2 regions of the Priestia sp. JSM ZJ58 genome follow, and region 2 is predicted to be linked to the other one. Evidence: a T-box and tRNA genes for the amino acid it is inferred to sense, from the RefSeq annotation. Region 2 holds a T-box; the other holds one or more tRNA genes.
The links. The T-box of region 2 lies ahead of ileS (isoleucine--tRNA ligase). A T-box ahead of a tRNA ligase gene usually reads a tRNA of that ligase, here a tRNA-Ile.
Positions count from the first base shown of each region.

Region 1: it has a tRNA-Ile gene. The T-box ahead of ileS (isoleucine--tRNA ligase) is inferred to sense a tRNA for this amino acid. The anticodon was not compared.

Region 1 covers NZ_JBISEM010000001.1:375,081-384,436, reverse strand. The annotation lists gene ACH6EI_RS01950 (peptidoglycan D,D-transpeptidase FtsI family protein) at 1-1,692, opposite strand, end outside; gene ACH6EI_RS01945 (MFS transporter) at 1,854-3,131, opposite strand; gene sodA (superoxide dismutase SodA) at 3,261-3,869, opposite strand; tRNA gene ACH6EI_RS01935 (tRNA-Ser) at 4,067-4,159, opposite strand; tRNA gene ACH6EI_RS01930 (tRNA-Ile) at 4,171-4,247, opposite strand; tRNA gene ACH6EI_RS01925 (tRNA-Asn) at 4,251-4,325, opposite strand; tRNA gene ACH6EI_RS01920 (tRNA-Met) at 4,366-4,439, opposite strand; tRNA gene ACH6EI_RS01915 (tRNA-Asn) at 4,441-4,515, opposite strand; gene ACH6EI_RS01910 (DUF456 domain-containing protein) at 4,578-5,063, opposite strand; gene ACH6EI_RS01905 (Na/Pi cotransporter family protein) at 5,150-6,805, opposite strand; gene ACH6EI_RS01900 (DUF1189 domain-containing protein) at 7,033-7,809, shown strand; gene ACH6EI_RS01895 (MFS transporter) at 7,961-9,172, opposite strand; gene ACH6EI_RS01890 (hypothetical protein) at 9,249-9,356, shown strand, end outside.
Region 2 covers NZ_JBISEM010000001.1:614,009-623,364, reverse strand. The annotation lists gene ACH6EI_RS03230 (RluA family pseudouridine synthase) at 1-592, opposite strand, end outside; gene lspA (signal peptidase II) at 589-1,056, opposite strand; gene ACH6EI_RS03220 (conjugal transfer protein TraR) at 1,137-1,424, opposite strand; gene ileS (isoleucine--tRNA ligase) at 1,595-4,360, opposite strand; T-box leader at 4,431-4,651, opposite strand; gene ACH6EI_RS03210 (DivIVA domain-containing protein) at 4,721-5,215, opposite strand; gene ACH6EI_RS03205 (YlmH family RNA-binding protein) at 5,300-6,073, opposite strand; gene ACH6EI_RS03200 (YggT family protein) at 6,124-6,393, opposite strand; gene ACH6EI_RS03195 (cell division protein SepF) at 6,397-6,861, opposite strand; gene ACH6EI_RS03190 (YggS family pyridoxal phosphate-dependent enzyme) at 6,878-7,561, opposite strand; gene pgeF (peptidoglycan editing factor PgeF) at 7,569-8,390, opposite strand; gene ACH6EI_RS03180 (YlmC/YmxH family sporulation protein) at 8,465-8,719, opposite strand; gene sigG (RNA polymerase sporulation sigma factor SigG) at 9,065-9,356, opposite strand, start outside.

The sequences.
Region 1 (9,356 bases), 240 kb from region 2:
CTGCGGCTTGATGCGATACCCTCCATTAGCTATTGCAGAAGTATATTGAACAAGCTGCAGCGGCGTGTACGTATCATACTGGCCAATTCCTAAATCAAGCGCTGTACCTGGAACATTGCTTCCGCCTTGTACACCTGTTGATTCGTTATCGAGGTTTATGCCTGTTGATACGCCTAAGCCGAACTGACTGTAGTACGAACGCAGTTCGCTGAATGTGTCAGGTTTAATCGGTAAAGTCATGTTCTTGTGGTACTGTAATCCAGCCATCGCCATTACCGTTTTAAACATAAATACGTTGGATGAATATTTTAACGCGGATGAATACGTTAAGGGTCCTAACCCCTCAGCCTCAGCTGATTTCTTAATTGGTGTTCCTTTAATTTTTAACGGTTCATCAACGAACACTGTGTTTGGCTTAATAGCTCCTGAATCTAAGCCAGCTAGAACCGTTGCCCCTTTTACAACAGAGCCCATTGTATAAGATGTTGAAATATTCCCTAATGCAAAATCTTCTATTTTAGGTACCCCAGTCTTCTTATCAATGGTGTATTTTTTACCTGCCATTGTTAAGATTTCTCCTGTGTGAGGATCCATCATAATCACAAAAGCACGGTCTAAAAACTGCGTTCCTTTCATTTTCTTTTTGGCTAAAAGCTGGTCCGTAATTTGTTTTTCTACCGCTTTTTGAAGCTCCATATCAATAGTTAAAACTAAATCACTGCCGCGTTCGCCTTTCGACACTTGAATTGTATCAAGGAGATTTCCTTTATCATCTGTTACATACTGGACTTTTTCTTTTTGACCGCTGAGCTGAGCTTCGTATTGCTTCTCTAAATAGCTCGTCCCAACTTGGTCATTTCGACTATAGCCTCTTGATAAGTAATACTGTACTTTATCTTTGGGCAGACCCTCGTTGGCAGAGGATACATTTCCAAGCAAAGTACGGAGAGTGCTGTTTTCTGGGTATGAGCGATCCCAATACGTTGTTGTATCAACACCCGGAAGTTCATCTAAATGCTCACTTACAACGGCATACTCTTCATTTGTCACACCGCTTTTAACAATTTGCGGGGTGCTAGAATAACCTGCCTCCATTTGGCGCTTAATAGCTAGAACTTCTAAATCACTCTTTAAACTTTCTAAATCTTTTTTAGAAATGCGGTCTAACTGACGTTGATACAGTTCGTCATCAGTCATTTCACCATCTTGAACTTTTTTGCGATCAGCTTTCGTAATTTTCTGCTCCGCTTCTTTAGGGTGAAGCATAATCCAATAATCCTTCATGTCGCGTTCTGTAATTTTTACCACGTTTTTAGCATCTTTATTCTTTCTATTTTCTGGAATATCAATCACATTTGTGGTGTAAGGAACATCGATCATAGTGGCTAACTTTTTAGCGATGCGCAGCCTTTCTTCAGCTGTATTTCCTTGAAAACGAGTATATGTAATCGTATTTAAAGAGGTATTATCTACAATTACGCGGTTATACCGATCGTACATTTTCCCTCGAGGAACAGGCGTACTGACTGTAACGTCCTGTGTTTTTTCGACTTCTCGTTCGTAATTCTCACCGTACACAATTTGAACAAGTCCCAACCGCAAAATTAATACGGAAAATAGGGCAAATACGGTCAAGAAAAGTAAGTTCACACGAAAAGGCACGTGACTTTTTCTTCTTTTTTTCTTTTTCATACCAACACCTACACTTTATAAAACATATATACCATAACACCATAAAATCAGACATTTAGCAAATAAATAGACACCTGGCAGGTGCCTATTTACACAACGTATTTATTCTAAAAGAAAAGCGAGGCATTTTCCATAGTACAAATGAAGGAGCTAATAATACTCTAAGCTGGAGACTCTCCGTCTCCTTCATTTAATACTGGAGGAGTAACAGTCGTTTCTTTTTTGTGCAGAGGCTGTGAGATATGTCTTACACAAAAATAAATGATCGTATGCCCTGCTCCAACAATAGCTAATAAAATGGGAATACTTTTTGCTTCATCAAAAAATAGTACGGCTATTAAAAATAAAGATATGGAAACGACCCGCCCAATATTCAGAAATACTTCTCTGACAACAATGTATTCGATTCTTTTTGAAACAACGTCCTTTGCTCGTCCAATCACATCGTACGTTAGAGAAATGAATGGAACCAACAAAATAGGATAGGCAATAGCAATACAAACAGCATATATAATTAACTTTGGATACGATAAGTTAAAGATAAGCAAAAAGACTGCTCCATAGAGAAGGAGGCCCCCGGTGAAAATAAATCGAAGGCGATTTTTTTGCTTAATAAATCTTGAGGCTACATAGTATCCTACAAACGCCACCGCTGAATTCACCAGTCCATAAGTTCCTAAAGCTAATTCACTTCCCGTCGTAATAAATACCATGACGGATACGACAAAAATGAACGTACCTTCACGCAATCCTTGAAAGAAATGAGCCTGTAATATTCGATTCCAGTCTTTGTTGACTTTTCGTTCAGCCCACACTTCTTTAAATTTGTATACTCCTTCAGCTGCGCGTCTTGTAATAAAAAAACTAAGCACAACGGCACCGACAAACAATAGCAGAGATACACCAAACACAATTTTATACCCAAGTGATTCATACAAAGCGGAAATAACAAAGCCCGCTCCTAAAGGACCAATCATCCCTGCAAAAGAGTTTAAGATCCCTAAAAATCCGTTAAAAAAGTCTCTTGTATCAGGTTCTGTAATTTCAAAAGTTAGCACATTAAAAGCTAGCCAATAAAAGCCATATCCTATACCCAGCAGTCCACCAAGCAATACTAAATACTCGGCTGCGTTAGCTCCACTGACCAATACAGCGATATAAAAAACAGCTAAAAAAGATACGCCTAACCTTAAAACCACAACCCGGTCAATTCGTTTGGCCCATTTACCTGCTAAAATAAACGTAAGCGGCTGAAGCACCACTACCGCTAAATTATAAATAGCGAGATCCGAAAATTCGCCTGATTGTTTCCACAGATAAATGTTAACAAACGAATTGGAAATTGAAATAGCCAAGGCATAAAGACCGCCTATAATTAAAAGCAAAAGTAAATCTTTACTAACTTCTATATCTCCAACTACTTTTTTTAATAAAGGCATATCAAAAAACTCCTTTTCTCTTCTACACCTAGTGTGTGAAAAAGAAAAGGAGATATGTAAAAGAATTGGAAAACAAAAAAGCCAGTAAAGGTAATAATTACTTTACTGGCTCTTAAATACGTCTTCAGCTTATTTTGCAGCGTCGTAACGCTTAGCAACTTCGTCCCATTTTACAACATTAAAGAATGCTGAAATGTAATCTGGACGGCGGTTTTGATAATTTAAGTAGTAAGCGTGCTCCCAAACGTCTAGACCAAGAATTGGCGTTTTGCCTTCCATTAATGGGCTATCTTGGTTTGGTGTGCTTGTTACTTCTAATTGGCCGTTGTTTACAACTAACCAAGCCCAGCCAGAACCGAAGCGAGTTTTAGCTGCATTTGCAAATTCTTCTTTGAATTGATCAAAGCTGCCGAATTTGCTAGCAATAGCGTCTGCTAATTCACCAGTTGGAGCACCGCCGCCGTTAGGGCAAAGGATTGTCCAAAATAATGAGTGGTTCGCATGACCGCCACCGTTATTGCGTACTGCTGTACGGATATCTTCAGGAACAGCATCTAAGTTTGAAATTAACTCTTCAATACTTTTGCTTTCTAAATCCGCTTTGCCTTCAACAGCAGCGTTTAGGTTTGTAACATATGTGTTGTGATGTTTTGTGTGGTGAATATTCATTGTTTCTTTGTCGATATGTGGTTCCAGTGCATCGTATGCATAAGGTAGTTCTGGTAATTTGTAAGCCATGAATAATTCCTCCTTCAAAATATGTAAGCATTTTGGCGCAAAAGCACCATATACGTTTAGATTAGCAAATTTACCCTACTCTTTCAAATAAAAAGTACCTAATCCATGATTTATATTTACCTAATTCCCATTCGCTATTCTTTTAAACATAAAAAAAGCTTCTTTTTCTCAAAAGAAGCTTTGAATAGACAATAGTATGGCGGAGGAAGAGGGATTCGAACCCCCGCGGGCTTTAACACCCCTGTCGGTTTTCAAGACCGATCCCTTCAGCCGGACTTGGGTATTCCTCCAACCCTATAAATGGTGGACCCTGCAGGACTCGAACCTGCGACCGGACGGTTATGAGCCGTCTGCTCTAACCAGCTGAGCTAAGGGTCCACGTGGCTCCACAGGTAGGACTCGAACCTACGACCGATCGGTTAACAGCCGATAGCTCTACCACTGAGCTACTGTGGAACAATATGAATTATGTATGTCACAAACGTAAATTGGAAAATAGCGGCGGAGGGGATCGAACCCCCGACCTCACGGGTATGAACCGTACGCTCTAGCCAGCTGAGCTACACCGCCATGGCTCCACAGGTAGGACTCGAACCTACGACCGATCGGTTAACAGCCGATAGCTCTACCACTGAGCTACTGTGGAACAATATAACATTTACTAGCGACATTAAAAATTTAACATGTTTCTGGCCTAAAGTCAATATATTATTTTAAAACAGCGTATAAAAAATAGGCAATCATCAACAGTTGAATAAATCCTTTCGAGATAGCGCCACTAAAAAAGCCAATAACCGAACCTACTCCAATTTTTACTGCGTTGCTAATTGTGGTCCGATGAACAATCAGTTCTCCTACAATCGCTCCGATAAACGGCCCTAAAATAATTCCAAATCCCGGAATAACAAACGGACCCACAAGCAATCCAACTGTACTTCCCCAAACGCCTGCTTTAGTCCCTCCGAATTTTTTCACACCAATAATATTAGCGATATAGTCTGCTAAAAAAAGTGCGACAACTAACAATCCTTGTATCACCCAAAATAACCAGCTATAGGAGCTAAAATCATAAAATAAACCGTATATAACAAATCCTAGCGCTACAAATAGCACGCTTGGGATGATGGGATAAACCAACCCAACAAACGATACAACAAAGCTAATGATAACTAATGCCCAACATAAAATAGCCATGCCCGCACCTATCCTTTTTATTATTACTATTTATCATACAATAACCACTCTTATAAAGAAAGGCCTTGCATGAGCAAGGCCTTTCTTTATTTTACCTTTGAATATGTCTTTAGATAGCGATCTCCGAGTACCGCTTCCGCAATATTAACAGCATGATCTCCAATTCGTTCTAAATTGCTAATGATATCGACAAAAACAATAGCAGCAGAACCTGTACATACATTTTCATTTAGACGTAAAATGTGCTTCTTACGAAGCAGACGCTCCATTGCATCAATCTGCTCTTCTTTTTGAATGACCTGGACTGCTTTTTCTCTATCTACTTTTTCTAAAGCAAAAACAGCTTCTTTAACTGTTACAATAGTCAATTCGAACATATCAGCTAAGTCGGTATTAGCTTCTTTTGTCATTCTCACCTTATTTGTAATTTGATAATCAACAAGTTCAATGATATTTTCAAAATGATCGCCAATACGCTCAATATCTCGCGCAGTATCTAGAAGCACAGAATGCTCTTCGCTTTCAGCTTCTGACATGGAAGAGCGGGATAACAACACTAAATAATTCGTGATTTTTTTATCTAAATTGTTAATGGCATTTTCAATTTGCATAGTAGCATCAGAATGTTTAGGATGGCGCGTCTTCAAATAACTATTGGCTTCTTCTAACCCAATCGTCGCGAATTCTCCCATACGAATAAGCTCTGCTTTTGCCTGCCCAAGAGCAATTGAAGAAGACTGTTCAATAAAAATAGGATCAAGATGTTTAGGTTTAAAGTCTATAACAGCATCTTCACCAGGAATCAGCTTTGTAACAATTAACGCAAGCAGACCGATAAGAGGGAACTGAATAATTGTATTGGTTGTGTTAAAGAGACCATGAGCAAATGCAATCGTCATTTCTGGGTTTAAGCCCATCGTCTCTCTCAAGTACTCCACAAGACGAGTAAATAACGGCAAGATAATTAAAAAGATAGTTGTACCAATTAAGTTGAACATTACGTGCGTTAAAGCAGCCCTTCTTGCTGCCACACTTGCCCCGATTGAAGCTAAAATAGCGGTAATAGTCGTACCAATGTTGTCTCCAAACAATACAGGCAGCGCGGCATGTATATCAATAGCGCCCTGTCCAAAAAGTTCTTGTAGAATTCCGATAGTAGCGCTAGAGCTTTGCACAATCACCGTAAATAAAGTGCCAATTACAACTCCTAAAATCGGATTATCACTCATGCTTACAGTTAAATCATGAAACTGTTGAAGTGAGCGAAGCGGCTTCATCCCGCTTCCCATAAGCTCTAGACCAAAGAATAACATTCCAAACCCAAAAGCGATTTGACCAAAATTTTGAACAGGTTTACTTTTAAAGAAAAAGAGTAAAATCGCTCCCACTGCGAGAATAGGAAGAGCGTAGCTCGAAATGTCAATTCCGATTATAAAAGCTGTAACTGTCGTACCGATATTTGCGCCCATAATAACCCCTATAGCTTGGCGCAAAGTCATAAAACCGGCACTTACTAAGCCTACCGTAATAACAGTGGTTCCTGAGCTGCTCTGAATAAGAACGGTAACCAGAATACCTGCTAGAACTCCCATAAACGGATTAGTTGTGAATCTGTCTAAAATATCGCGCAATCTATCTCCTGCTGATTTTTGCAACCCATCTCCCATGAACTTAATCCCGAATAAAAAGATTCCGAGTCCACCGATAAATTCAAAAATCATTTTTTGAACATCTAGTTCCAAACACCTCAACTCCTTGATTTTTTTCTAACGACATAGAGAAGTCCCCACTATTATTAACGAATCTTAAAAGCACTGTAAACGTTTTTACGCTAATGTTTACAATAACTTAACAGTATATTTACATTGTAATTGGAAACGATTTCTAGAATCTATTGTAAACCTTGAATTTCCGCTATAGAATAAATTATAGTTAGAATTTTTTAATAAAAGGAGGGTTTACAATAATCATGTTAAAAAAGATGGGATGGAGTCTTACTTCTTTTCAAAAAATGAGGTCTCTTCGCTTTGAGCATACAAACAAAACCATTGGCTTCATATTGTTTTTAACACTTATTTCTTTGCTGCCTACATTTTTCTTTATGACGTTGACAATTGTAAACGGCTATCACATTGCTACAACAGAGCTCCCGAAATCTGTTTCTTCTTTTTCTATTTCAAATTCACAGCTTACGTCAAGCCAACCTTTCACAAAAAAAGTAAACGGTACCGCTTTTATCTTAGACCCCTCACAGTCTATTGAACGGTTTCATTCCCCTGCTCATGCAATTGGTTTTTTAAAGGATGGAATTTACATCACGACTAATTCACAAACACAAACGTATTCATATGAGTTGCTAAACTGGCATCATAAAGATAAAAATGAACTGTTAAACTTGCTGCACGAACAAAAATTTTCTTTATACATACTTGTCCCTATCGCTATGCTTTTACTGTACGTATTAACATCTGGACTAAACTTCCTTTCTATTACCTGCCTTGCTTATCTTGGAAAACTGATTGGACTCATCACTAAGAAGCAGCTTCCTTTCAAACAGCTATGGGCACTGAGCGCTTATAGTACGGTAGCCTTCACGCTGCTTTATACGCTTTTTGAAGCTTTTTCTTTTTCTCTAGCAACACATAGCTCTCTTTACTGGATAGGAACGTTCTTCATTTACTTATTGCTCGTCACAAGGGTTCCTATGAGAAAAAAGGTAAAACCTAATAAAGCGATTGAAACATAACGAAATGAATCCAATCAACCGCTAGAAGCACCTACATACATAAAATCTATGTTTACCCTGCCAATGAAAAGCTCCGAACGAATTTAATTCTTGATCAAGAATCAAATTTGTTGGGAGCTTCTTCAACTAACATACTTTTGTCCCAGCCTCTTTATTTCTGTACAACTTTTCTTCTCCCCATTGCAGAAGAAAAAATTTTCAACTGATACAAAACCCACAAACCTCCTGCTGCGAGCAAACTAAAGCTATAAATAAACATCAGCCTTTCAGTATGCATCCACACTTCAAAAACAACGGGTCCCAACGCTACTCCTAAAAATCTCACCGTTCCATAAATGGATACAATAAATCCTCTTTCTTCGTCTGAAGCCGCTGAAGTAATCATCATATTAATACAAGGAAGAACAAATCCTAAGCCGCCAAAGGCGACTGTCAAACAAAACATCAGCACAGGAAGCGTATAAATCACCGTTAATACTCCAAACATTACGAATAAAAGAATCATTCCTACTATCATCAATTTTTTCATGAGCACTACATCTGTTTTGATTCGCTGACCGGTCCAATAAGAAACGAGCGTCATCGCGCCAAGAGGAAATAAAAAAGCGGTTCCTTTGAAAAAACCGTCTATATGATACGTTTCCTCTATTAAAAAAGATAAGTAATATAAAATGCCAAATAATAAAAACAACCCCAGTCCCCCGACAAAGAATAAAGGAAAAAGCGATTTTCTTTTATCATAGACGATCCCAATGGCTCTCTTTAAATACTCTCCAACAGATACTGAATCTGAACCTGTTTTCGCTTCTCTCACATACATGGCTATACCTACTAAAGCAGCACCTGCAGCTAAAGGATACACAAAAAATGCGGCATACCATACAACGAGTGCCGCCGTTGCTCCAATTATAGGTGCAACCACTTTTCCAGCTCCATTATATACTTCTAAAATCCCAAGGACTTTTGCTCTTTTTTCCCCTGTAAATACATCTCCAGTTAATGCCATTGCCAACGTTGTAGTACCAGCAGCGCCAATCCCTTGAATCACTCTTCCAGCCATCAACACAGCAAAGCTTCCAGAAGAGACCAAAGCGCTACTAGCAGCGACAAGGCTACCGATTATCATCACGATGAGGGAATACATAATTAATTTTTTACGTCCATATCGATCTGATAAAATTCCTACCGCAGGAATACACAATGCAGCCGGAATCGAAAATACACTCAGTATCAAACTGGTTTGGACTCCACTTAAGTGAAGTGACTTTTGAATGCTTGGCAGCAGAGGAATGAGCATGGAATTTCCCAGCACCATGATTAAAGGCAATAAGCCTAATGAAACAATCATTAATTTTTCTTTCAATTTTCGTTCTCCAATCATATTTAAGTAAGACAAGCATAGGCTTTACACATAAGCAAAAGAATGAAGGAGGAGCATAATGAAAAAGCTATGTGCATTAGCCGCTTTCGCTTTTATCGGATATATTTGTCACTACGACATTAAATACGGGACCATTCCTACTGCGACTGAAGCAGTTCAAGTCAGC
Region 2 (9,356 bases):
TTTGACGATCTTGCTTATCTCGGCCGATTGGCGCATCAATTGTACCGTGATCGTGCGCAATTACTCCGTGAACGATAGCTTTATAGCGACGCGTCACTGTTTTAGCTACAAGCTGACTAACTAGTGATTCATGAGCTAAATCATTTTTTGCAACCATAAGTAAACCTGACGTATCTTTATCAATTCGATGAACGATACCAGGGCGCATAACGCCGTTAATACCGGATAAATCTTTACAGTGAGCCATTAAGCCGTTTACAAGCGTGCCGCTATGATGACCTGGAGCTGGATGTACAACCATGCCGCGAGGTTTATTTACAACAAGCACATCTTGATCTTCATAATAAATATCTAAATCCATTTCTTCCGCTACCACATCAAGCTCCTCTAGTTCCGGCACTTCAATAATAATAGCGTCTCCTGTTTTACATTTATAGTTTCCTTTAACGGTTTTATCATTCACTTTTGCATGACCTTCTTTAATCCACTGCTGCACTTGTGAACGTGACCATTCTGCATTTACAGTCGAAAGTACTTTATCAATACGTTCTCCCGCTTGTTCTTCATTTATAACTGTTTCAATTACATTCATTCTTTGTGCTCCTTCTTCATTTTCCCTTCAAACAGCGTCATAATAAACATGATGATTACTCCGACGACAAGTGCCGAATCAGCTACGTTAAAAATCGGAAAATCATACGTAAAGATGTATGTATTTACGAAATCAACTACTTCTTTACGGACCACTCGATCAATAAAGTTTCCAATGGCGCCGCCTAACATTAATGCTAGCGCAATACCGAACCATTTATCTTGTTTTTTGAGCTTTTGAATATAAATTATTAAACCGACTACCACAACCACCGTAATGAGATAAAAGAACCACATCTGTCCTTGTAGAATACCCCACGCGGCTCCTCTGTTACGATGAGAGGTAATGTAAAGAAAGTTTTCAATTACGGTAATGCTTTGTCCATAATACATTTCTTTTACAATCATCCATTTTGTTACCTGATCAATAAGTATAACAGCTAAAGCGATAAGATAATAAAACACAAACGTTTTCCTCCCGCAATAAAATCAAACGAATCCATACTAAAGCATTTTAGCACATAATTCATTTTTTTTCTCGCTTCTCACCAGAAAACAAATAAATCTTCGTTTGTGCGGGCCGTCGGCATTACTTTTAATTTATGAATAGACATCACTTCGCCAGTTAGTTCATCAATTCCAAACGCACCAACGTCAAGCTTTGCTAGCGCGTGTTCTACATCTTTTAAATCGGCTTTAATCATTTCTATTACGTAACGTTCCTTTTCATCTATATAACCAGATTGTTCTGTAGCATATCTCAATAGGCGATCTTGTAATTCTTCTTTGATAAGAGCTAATTCCTGTCCAATGGAAAGATAATTTTCATACATGCAAACGCCTCCTGTGCTGATAAGATGAAGTATTAATGATGTTAGGTTTACCGAGTTTTCCATCGAATCTACAACACAAGTTTTTCCTAAGGCTTTGAATGCTTTATACCATTGTATTTGGGAATTTCGTACAGCAAAAAACACGCCCAAAAAGGACGTGCTTTTGTTCATTACTGCTGAACGTAGTGATTTTTCACAACATCCGCACAGCGTGTACATAAAGTTGGGTGATCTTGATCTTCGCCAACTGTTGGTGATACTACCCAGCAGCGCTCACACTTCTCACCTTCTGCTTTACTTACAACAATTGAAGCATAGCTGAATTTTTGTGCTTCAGCAGGCGCTTCACCTTCTGCTACTTCAAGATCTGAAACGATGAAGAGTTGACCTACATTTTCAGAAATAGAGGCTAACAGCTCTTTCGTATCTGCTGTTGGATACAGCGTTAATTTTGCTTCTAAAGACTTACCGATTACTTTTTCATTACGAGCTTGTTCTAGCGCTTTTAAGACTTCATCGCGAAGCTCCATGAACGCATCCCATTTCTCTACTAATTGATCTGCTCCTTCAATTTCTTGAACCTCTGGCATATCAACTAGCTGCGCGCTTTCTTCCGTTACGTTCGGAATGTGAACCCATACTTCGTCTGCTGTATGAGAAAGAATTGGAGACACTAATTTCGTTAACGATAATAACGTTTCATAAAGAACCGTTTGAATGCTGCGACGCTCTACATTATTTTCTGCTTCAATGTACAATACATCTTTTGCAAAGTCTAAGTAGAATGAACTCATATCAATTGTACAGAAATTATGCACTGCGTGATAAATGCTTGAGAATTCATATGAATCATAAGATTTTTTCACTTTATCAATTAATTTGTTCAGCTTCACAAGCATGTAGCGATCTACTTCACGAAGGTCTTCAACGGCTACAGCGTCAGTTGTTGGATTAAAGTCCGCTAGGTTTCCTAGTAAGAAACGGAACGTGTTGCGGATTTTACGATATACTTCTGCTACTTGTTTTAAAATGTTATCAGATACACGAACATCCGCTTGGTAATCTACAGAAGCTACCCATAGACGTAAAATATCCGCACCTAGTTGTTTCATTACTTTTTCTGGAATTACAACATTCCCTAATGACTTACTCATTTTGCGACCTTCACCGTCTAAAGCAAATCCGTGACTAAGTACGCCTTTATAAGGTGCTTCACCTGTTACAGCTACACTTGTAGAAAGACTTGAATTAAACCAGCCGCGGTATTGGTCAGAACCTTCTAAATACAAATCAGCCGGACGCTGTAAGTCTTCACGCTCTTCAAGAACAGCTTGATGTGAAGAACCAGAGTCAAACCATACGTCCATGATGTCTGTTTCTTTTGTGAAACGGCCATTTGGGCTTCCTTCATGAGTAAAGCCTTCTGGAAGCAAGTCTTTTGCTTCACGCTCAAACCATACGTTTGATCCATGTTCTCTAAATAGATTTGATACGTGCTCAATTGTCTCGTCCGTAATGATTGGCTCATCATTTTCAGCATAAAATACTGGAATCGGAACGCCCCATGCACGTTGACGAGAAATACACCAGTCTCCGCGGTCACGCACCATGTTATAAAGTCGCGTTTCACCCCAAGTAGGCACCCATTCTGTTTTTTCTACTGCTTTTAATAAATCTTCACGGAAATCTTTAATAGACGCAAACCACTGTGCTGTTGCACGGAAAATTGTTGGTTTCTTCGTACGCCAGTCATGTGGATATGAGTGGGTAATGAAACTTAATTTTAACAGCGCGCCTTCTTCTTCTAGTTTGTCTGTAATCGGCTTATTCGCTTTATCATAGAATAATCCTTCAAATCCTGGTGCTTCATTCGTCATATGACCCTTACTATCAACTGGACAAAGAACTTCCAAACCATATTTTTGACCAACGATAAAGTCGTCTTCCCCGTGTCCCGGTGCTGTATGAACACAGCCAGTACCAGCATCAGTCGTTACGTGATCGCCAAGAACAACTAAAGAATCACGCTTGTAGATTGGATGTTCAGCTACCACGCGTTCAAGTTCTGAACCTTTTACTGTACGAAGTGTCTTATAGTCAGCCCATTCAATTTCTTTAGCAACTGTTTCAATAAGTTCAGTTGCTACTACATATTTTGCTCCATCTGCTTCAACTACGCTGTACTGAAGCTCGGGATTGACAGCAATCCCTTGGTTAGCTGGCATTGTCCATGGTGTTGTCGTCCAAATGATGAATTTTTCATCTTGTTCAAGCACGCCTTTACCATCTTTCACATTAAACGCTACGTAAATAGAAGCTGAACGCTTGTCATAGTATTCAATTTCCGCTTCTGCTAAAGCAGATTCACTTGAAGGGGACCAGTATACAGGTTTTAATCCTTTGTAGATATAGCCTTTTTTCGCCATATCGCCAAATACCTTGATTTGCTGCGCTTCGTACTGTGGCTGAAGCGTTACATATGGATTATCCCAATCTCCGCGTACGCCTAAACGCTTGAACTGCTCACGCTGGCCGTTTACTTGTTCCCAAGCATACTGTTCGCAAAGCTTACGGAATTCAGCTACTGTCATTTCTTTGCGGTTTACTTTTTTATTTTTTGTTAAAGCCGTTTCAATTGGCAAGCCGTGTGTATCCCAGCCTGGCACATAAGGTGCGCAGAAGCCTGACATCGACTTATAGCGAACGATAAAATCTTTTAAAATTTTATTTAAGGCATGTCCCATGTGAATATCGCCATTGGCATATGGAGGTCCATCATGCAGGACGAATAGCGGACGGCCTTCCGTACGTTTTTGTACTTTTTCATAAATATTCATTTCAGCCCACTGTTCTTGCATTTTAGGCTCGCGGTTCGGTAAATTTCCACGCATAGGAAATTCAGTTTTTGGCATCAATAATGTATCTTTATATTCCATGTTTTACCCTCCAAAAAAAACGTAAATTTCATATCTTTTTGCACCATAACAAAAAGACCTCCTCATCCCAAAAAGGGACGAGAAGGCCTCCCGCGGTACCACCCTAGTAGATTTGCTGCACGCAAATCCTCTTTGCATTCGTAACGTGAATAAACCGCCACTGCTTACTATCATCATTTCAGCAATGGTACTCTAGGGTGATTTTCACTTTTTTGTTTGTTATCGAGCTCGCACCATCCTCGATTCGCTTTGACAAACTAAAAAAGCTACTGTCCCTGTCTCCGTACTGTTTGATATGAAATTTCATCTGTTACCAAATTATATGACAACAAAACGTGAGAAGTCAAGATGATGTCTTGACTAGTCAATTTTTTCTTCTAGCGCTGGCATCTCATAATCCATCAACTGATCCCAGTCATCGCTGTTTAACATTTCCAGCTGTGCTTCAATTAACATTTTGAAACGAGTTCTAAATACTTTAGACTGCTTTTTCGTCTCCTCAATGTCCATCGCAATTTTACGAGACTTAGACAGTGCTTCATTAATAATACGGTCCGCATTTTTTTCTGCTTCTTTTATAATGAGCTTCGCTTCTTTTTCAGCGTTTCGCTTTACATCTTCCGCTGCTTCTTGAGCAATTAAAATTGATTTATTTAACGTTTCTTCGATGTTAGTAAAATGTCCAAGACGATCTGTTAATTCAGATACTCTTCCTTCTAACTCCTTTTTATCACGCATTACCAGCTCATAGTCTTTAATTACTTGGTCAAGAAACTCATTTACTTCATCTTCATCATATCCGCGAAACCCGCGATTAAACTCTTTGTTATGAATATCCAAAGGGGTTAAAGGCATCTAGGCCACCTCCGTGTTGTCTCATTACATCATTAGTAATGGTTTATTCGACATATTTTTAAAATTTCCTGCTAGTAGATTTCTTTATTTCTGCTTCCCTACAACAATTCGCCATTTTTCTTTTTTTGTTTTGCCTTCAAGTGAAACGATACGACTTCTGCCGTGGCCACGAAGCGACAAAATATCACCTTCATGACATTCAAAAGAAGGCTGTTCAATGACTTTAAAATTTACTTTTACCGCTCCATTTGCAATAAACGGCTGGACTTTTTGTCTTGATAAATTGTGAATGGTCGACAGCAAAACATCAAGCCTCATTGAAGAAACTGTATAAACGTGTTCAATCAGCTCTTCTTTTACCACATGCAGCTGCTCTCTTTGAATAGAAGAAAGTGAAACTTTGGCTTTTCCAATTGATGTTAAATTCATCTCAATATAAGAAGAAATTTCCTCTGCGGCTACAAGCTGAATATCGTCTCCCGCGACCAAAATATCGCCAAATTTTGAACGGCGCAGTCCTAAGGACATCGCCGAACCAAGAACTTGAGGATGTTCAATCGTCACAAACTTTTTAGGATAATTCAATTCGTACATATGCAACTGAAAATCTTCGCTTTCAGGCACATAGTAATCCGGATATAGCAGCGCACGCTTGCGTTCAGCAAACGGTTGTCCACCATCAAATGAAACTTGAACCTCTCCTTCAGTCCCAACAATAGCTGTCACAATCTGCTGCTCTCTTGGATCTAAAAAATCCGTTAATTTTGGGCTGTATTGATGTAGGACATCTTCTTTCCACTGAAGAACCTGGTCAATAAATCCATGTTCTTCTTGCCTAAAATGTTCATAAATAGACATATTATTACTCCTACTATTGGTATGTAAAAAAGGAATCCAGCGATTCCTTTTTAAATAAATCCAACCATACTGTGAAGTGAACGTACACCTGCTTGCGCAAATCGTAGTAAAAAGATTGCAACAAGAGGTGAAATATCAATCATGCCAATAGGCGGAATGATTTTACGAAAAGGCTCTAAGTAAGGCTCGCAAATGCTGCCAAGCAGCTGACCAAACTTAGACGCCCTTACATCGGGTACCCAAGACATCAAAATGTGAATAATCAGTGCCCATGAGTAAAGACCAATCAATTGCCCAAGAATCCCAAAAACGATGTCCAAAAACTACCACCTCTTTACGTTTGTTGTATCGTGTTCTCCCATCATATCTGAAATGCTTCCGCTTACGTCTACATTATCAGGTGTACATAAAAAGATGTCGGTTCCAATTTTTTGAATGTCCCCGCCTAAAGCATAAACTGTACCACTTAAAAAGTCGACAATTCTCACTGCTTGATCTCGTTGAATGCGCTGTAAATTAACAACTACGACTTTACGATTTTTTAAATGATCCGTAATTTCTTGTGCTTCGGCATAGACGCGAGGTTCGCAAAGCATCATTTTTGATGATTTTTGAACGCTTTGCAAGCTAATCACGTTTTGCTGCTGATTCGGCTGCTGACTAGCTTTCACTGGTCTCGACTGCTGTACAGGCTCTTCTACCGACTCTTCTTGTTCGTAATGTTCTTCTACATATTCAGTATCGTCATCAAGAGCAAAAAAACTTCTAAAGCGATTTTTCATACTCATCTTGAATTACACCTCCTTAACGTTCATTCCCAACTAGCGTGGTTCCTAGTCGAATGAATGTTGCTCCTTCTTCAATTGCAATTGCATAATCGTTTGACATTCCCATTGATAGCTCCGTACAAGGTGCATACGGGAGGTTTAGTTCTTGTATACGATCCTGCAATTTCTTTAGACCTTGAAAACAGCTGCGAAGCAAGGACTCGTCATCTGTGTGAGGAGCCATGGTCATTAATCCAACTACTTGGATATTTGTAAATGTTTCAAGAGATTGAATAAATGGAATTACCTCTTCTACAGCAAGGCCATGCTTTGATTGTTCTTCGGCAACATTAACTTGTACAAAACATTTTATACGATGTCCTGCACGTTTATCAATTTCTTTTGCTAAAGATAATCGGTCTAGTGAATGAATATAGTCAACTTTATCAATCACATGTTTTACTTTTCTTGTTTGCAAGCTTCCGATAAAATGCCAGGTCGCTTTCTCACCGATTGATTCATACTTTTCTAGAAGACCTTCATCCCTGTTTTCTCCAAGATGTAAAATGCCTGCATCCACTGCTTCTGCTGCTCGTTTTGTGGAAACGTATTTTGTTACAGCAATCACCTCTACATCTTCTCGATTTCGATTAACTTTTTTACATGCTTCAGCAATTGTTTGTTGAACTGCTTCTAGATTTTCACTTACGCTAGCTGTCACTATGTAATTACTCCTCCTTAAAGCCTATGAAGTTAAACATGCGTCCTGTTTTCCCTTGGTCGCGGCGATGTGAGAAGAACAGGTCATCTTCACAGCTTGTACAATACGACGATGTTAAAATTCGTTCCGGCAATACGCCTGCGTTTTGAACCAGCAGCTTATTGACTTTTTTTAAATTAAGCGCGTATTGTCCAGGGCTTACTTCTTGATATCCATTTTGGCCAACTACTTCGTTTACTTGTGTAATGACGCGGTTATCGACAACATAACAGCAATCTTCAATCGAAGGGCCAATCGCCACGTAAATATCTTCAACCGGAACATTTTCTTGCTCTACCCACAGCCGAATCATATTTCCTGCAATATCTTTTACTGTTCCCTTCCACCCAGCATGAGCAAGACCAACTAAATGGTGATCAGGCGCATAGAAGTACAGCGGAACACAATCTGCATAACATAAAGCTAACAAAATATCAGATTCATTTGTATAAATGCCATCCGCTGCTTTTATGCCCTCTTCATACTTGTAGAGTCCTTTTGCACAGTCGGCTTTTGTTACTTTTTGAACAGTTGCTTCATGTACTTGTTCAGCACATACAAAGCTTTCAAAAGACATGTCTAGTTCGGCTGCTAAAATTTTTCTATTTGTAATAACATCTTCTACGTTATCGTTTACGTGAAGCCCTAGGTTAAAAGAAGCAAATGGAGGTTTACTCACGCCACCATTTTTTGTGGTGAAACCAGCAACAAGCATATCATTCTTTTCTACCCAAGGGCTCAGCCACATAAACGACTCGTGATGGCTTTTTTTTAATGGCTCAGGATTCATGTATGTGACACATCCCTTGTTTCATTTGTTCTCACATATTGTACCACAGATTGCTAGGTGCTGTTGACAAAAAACTAATTCTCTTCAGGCTGAAATGCGTCTTTATAACGTACTAAAATGACATCGGAACCAATTTTCACAATATTTTTCCACGGAATCACAATTTCATCATCTTTTCCAAAGAAGCCCAATACACGAGAGCCTCCGATAATGACGGCCTGTATTTTTCCCGTTGTTAAGTCAATATCAATATCCCCTACATTTCCAAGTTTTTTGCCATCAGCTACATTCACTACATCTTTCAGCTGAAACTCTGAAATCTTTAACATGCTCTCTCCTCCTATAGCCAACTTTATTCCTTAGCCTATATATATTTTCAAATTTTCATTTCATGAAGGAAAAGCTTATTTTTTCTCTGCCATTCTCTTTCTATAAGCATTTTGTTCACTAATTACACAGTTTTTCATCAAGAGACATTCTCAACAAGCAGCGAGAAGTCCTCATAGCAATAGGAAATCTAACATGAATATCTTTTGGTTATGTATTCATTGATACATACAAAATAAGCATCGTGTCTGTTTTTATAGACACGATGCTTATTAAGTTGAACATCAAATAAAGTGAATGGTATTGATTGTATGAACAAGAGCAGCTGCCAGTTTAGAGAGCTTTTGTTAACTTTGAATATTTTTATTCATCTGTTTAATAGCAGCTTTTTCTAAACGAGAAACCTGCGCTTGAGAAATACCAATTTCTTCAGCAACTTCCATCTGTGTTTTACCTTGGAAGAAGCGCTTTCGTAAAATTAGTTTTTCTCGCTCGTTCAATCTTCTCATACCTTCTTGCAAAGCAATTTCTTCAATCCAAGTTGAATCACGGTTGCGTTCATCGCTTAGCTGATCCATCACATAGATTGGGTCTCCGCCATCATTGTAAATAGGTTCAAATAAAGAAACCGGATCTTGG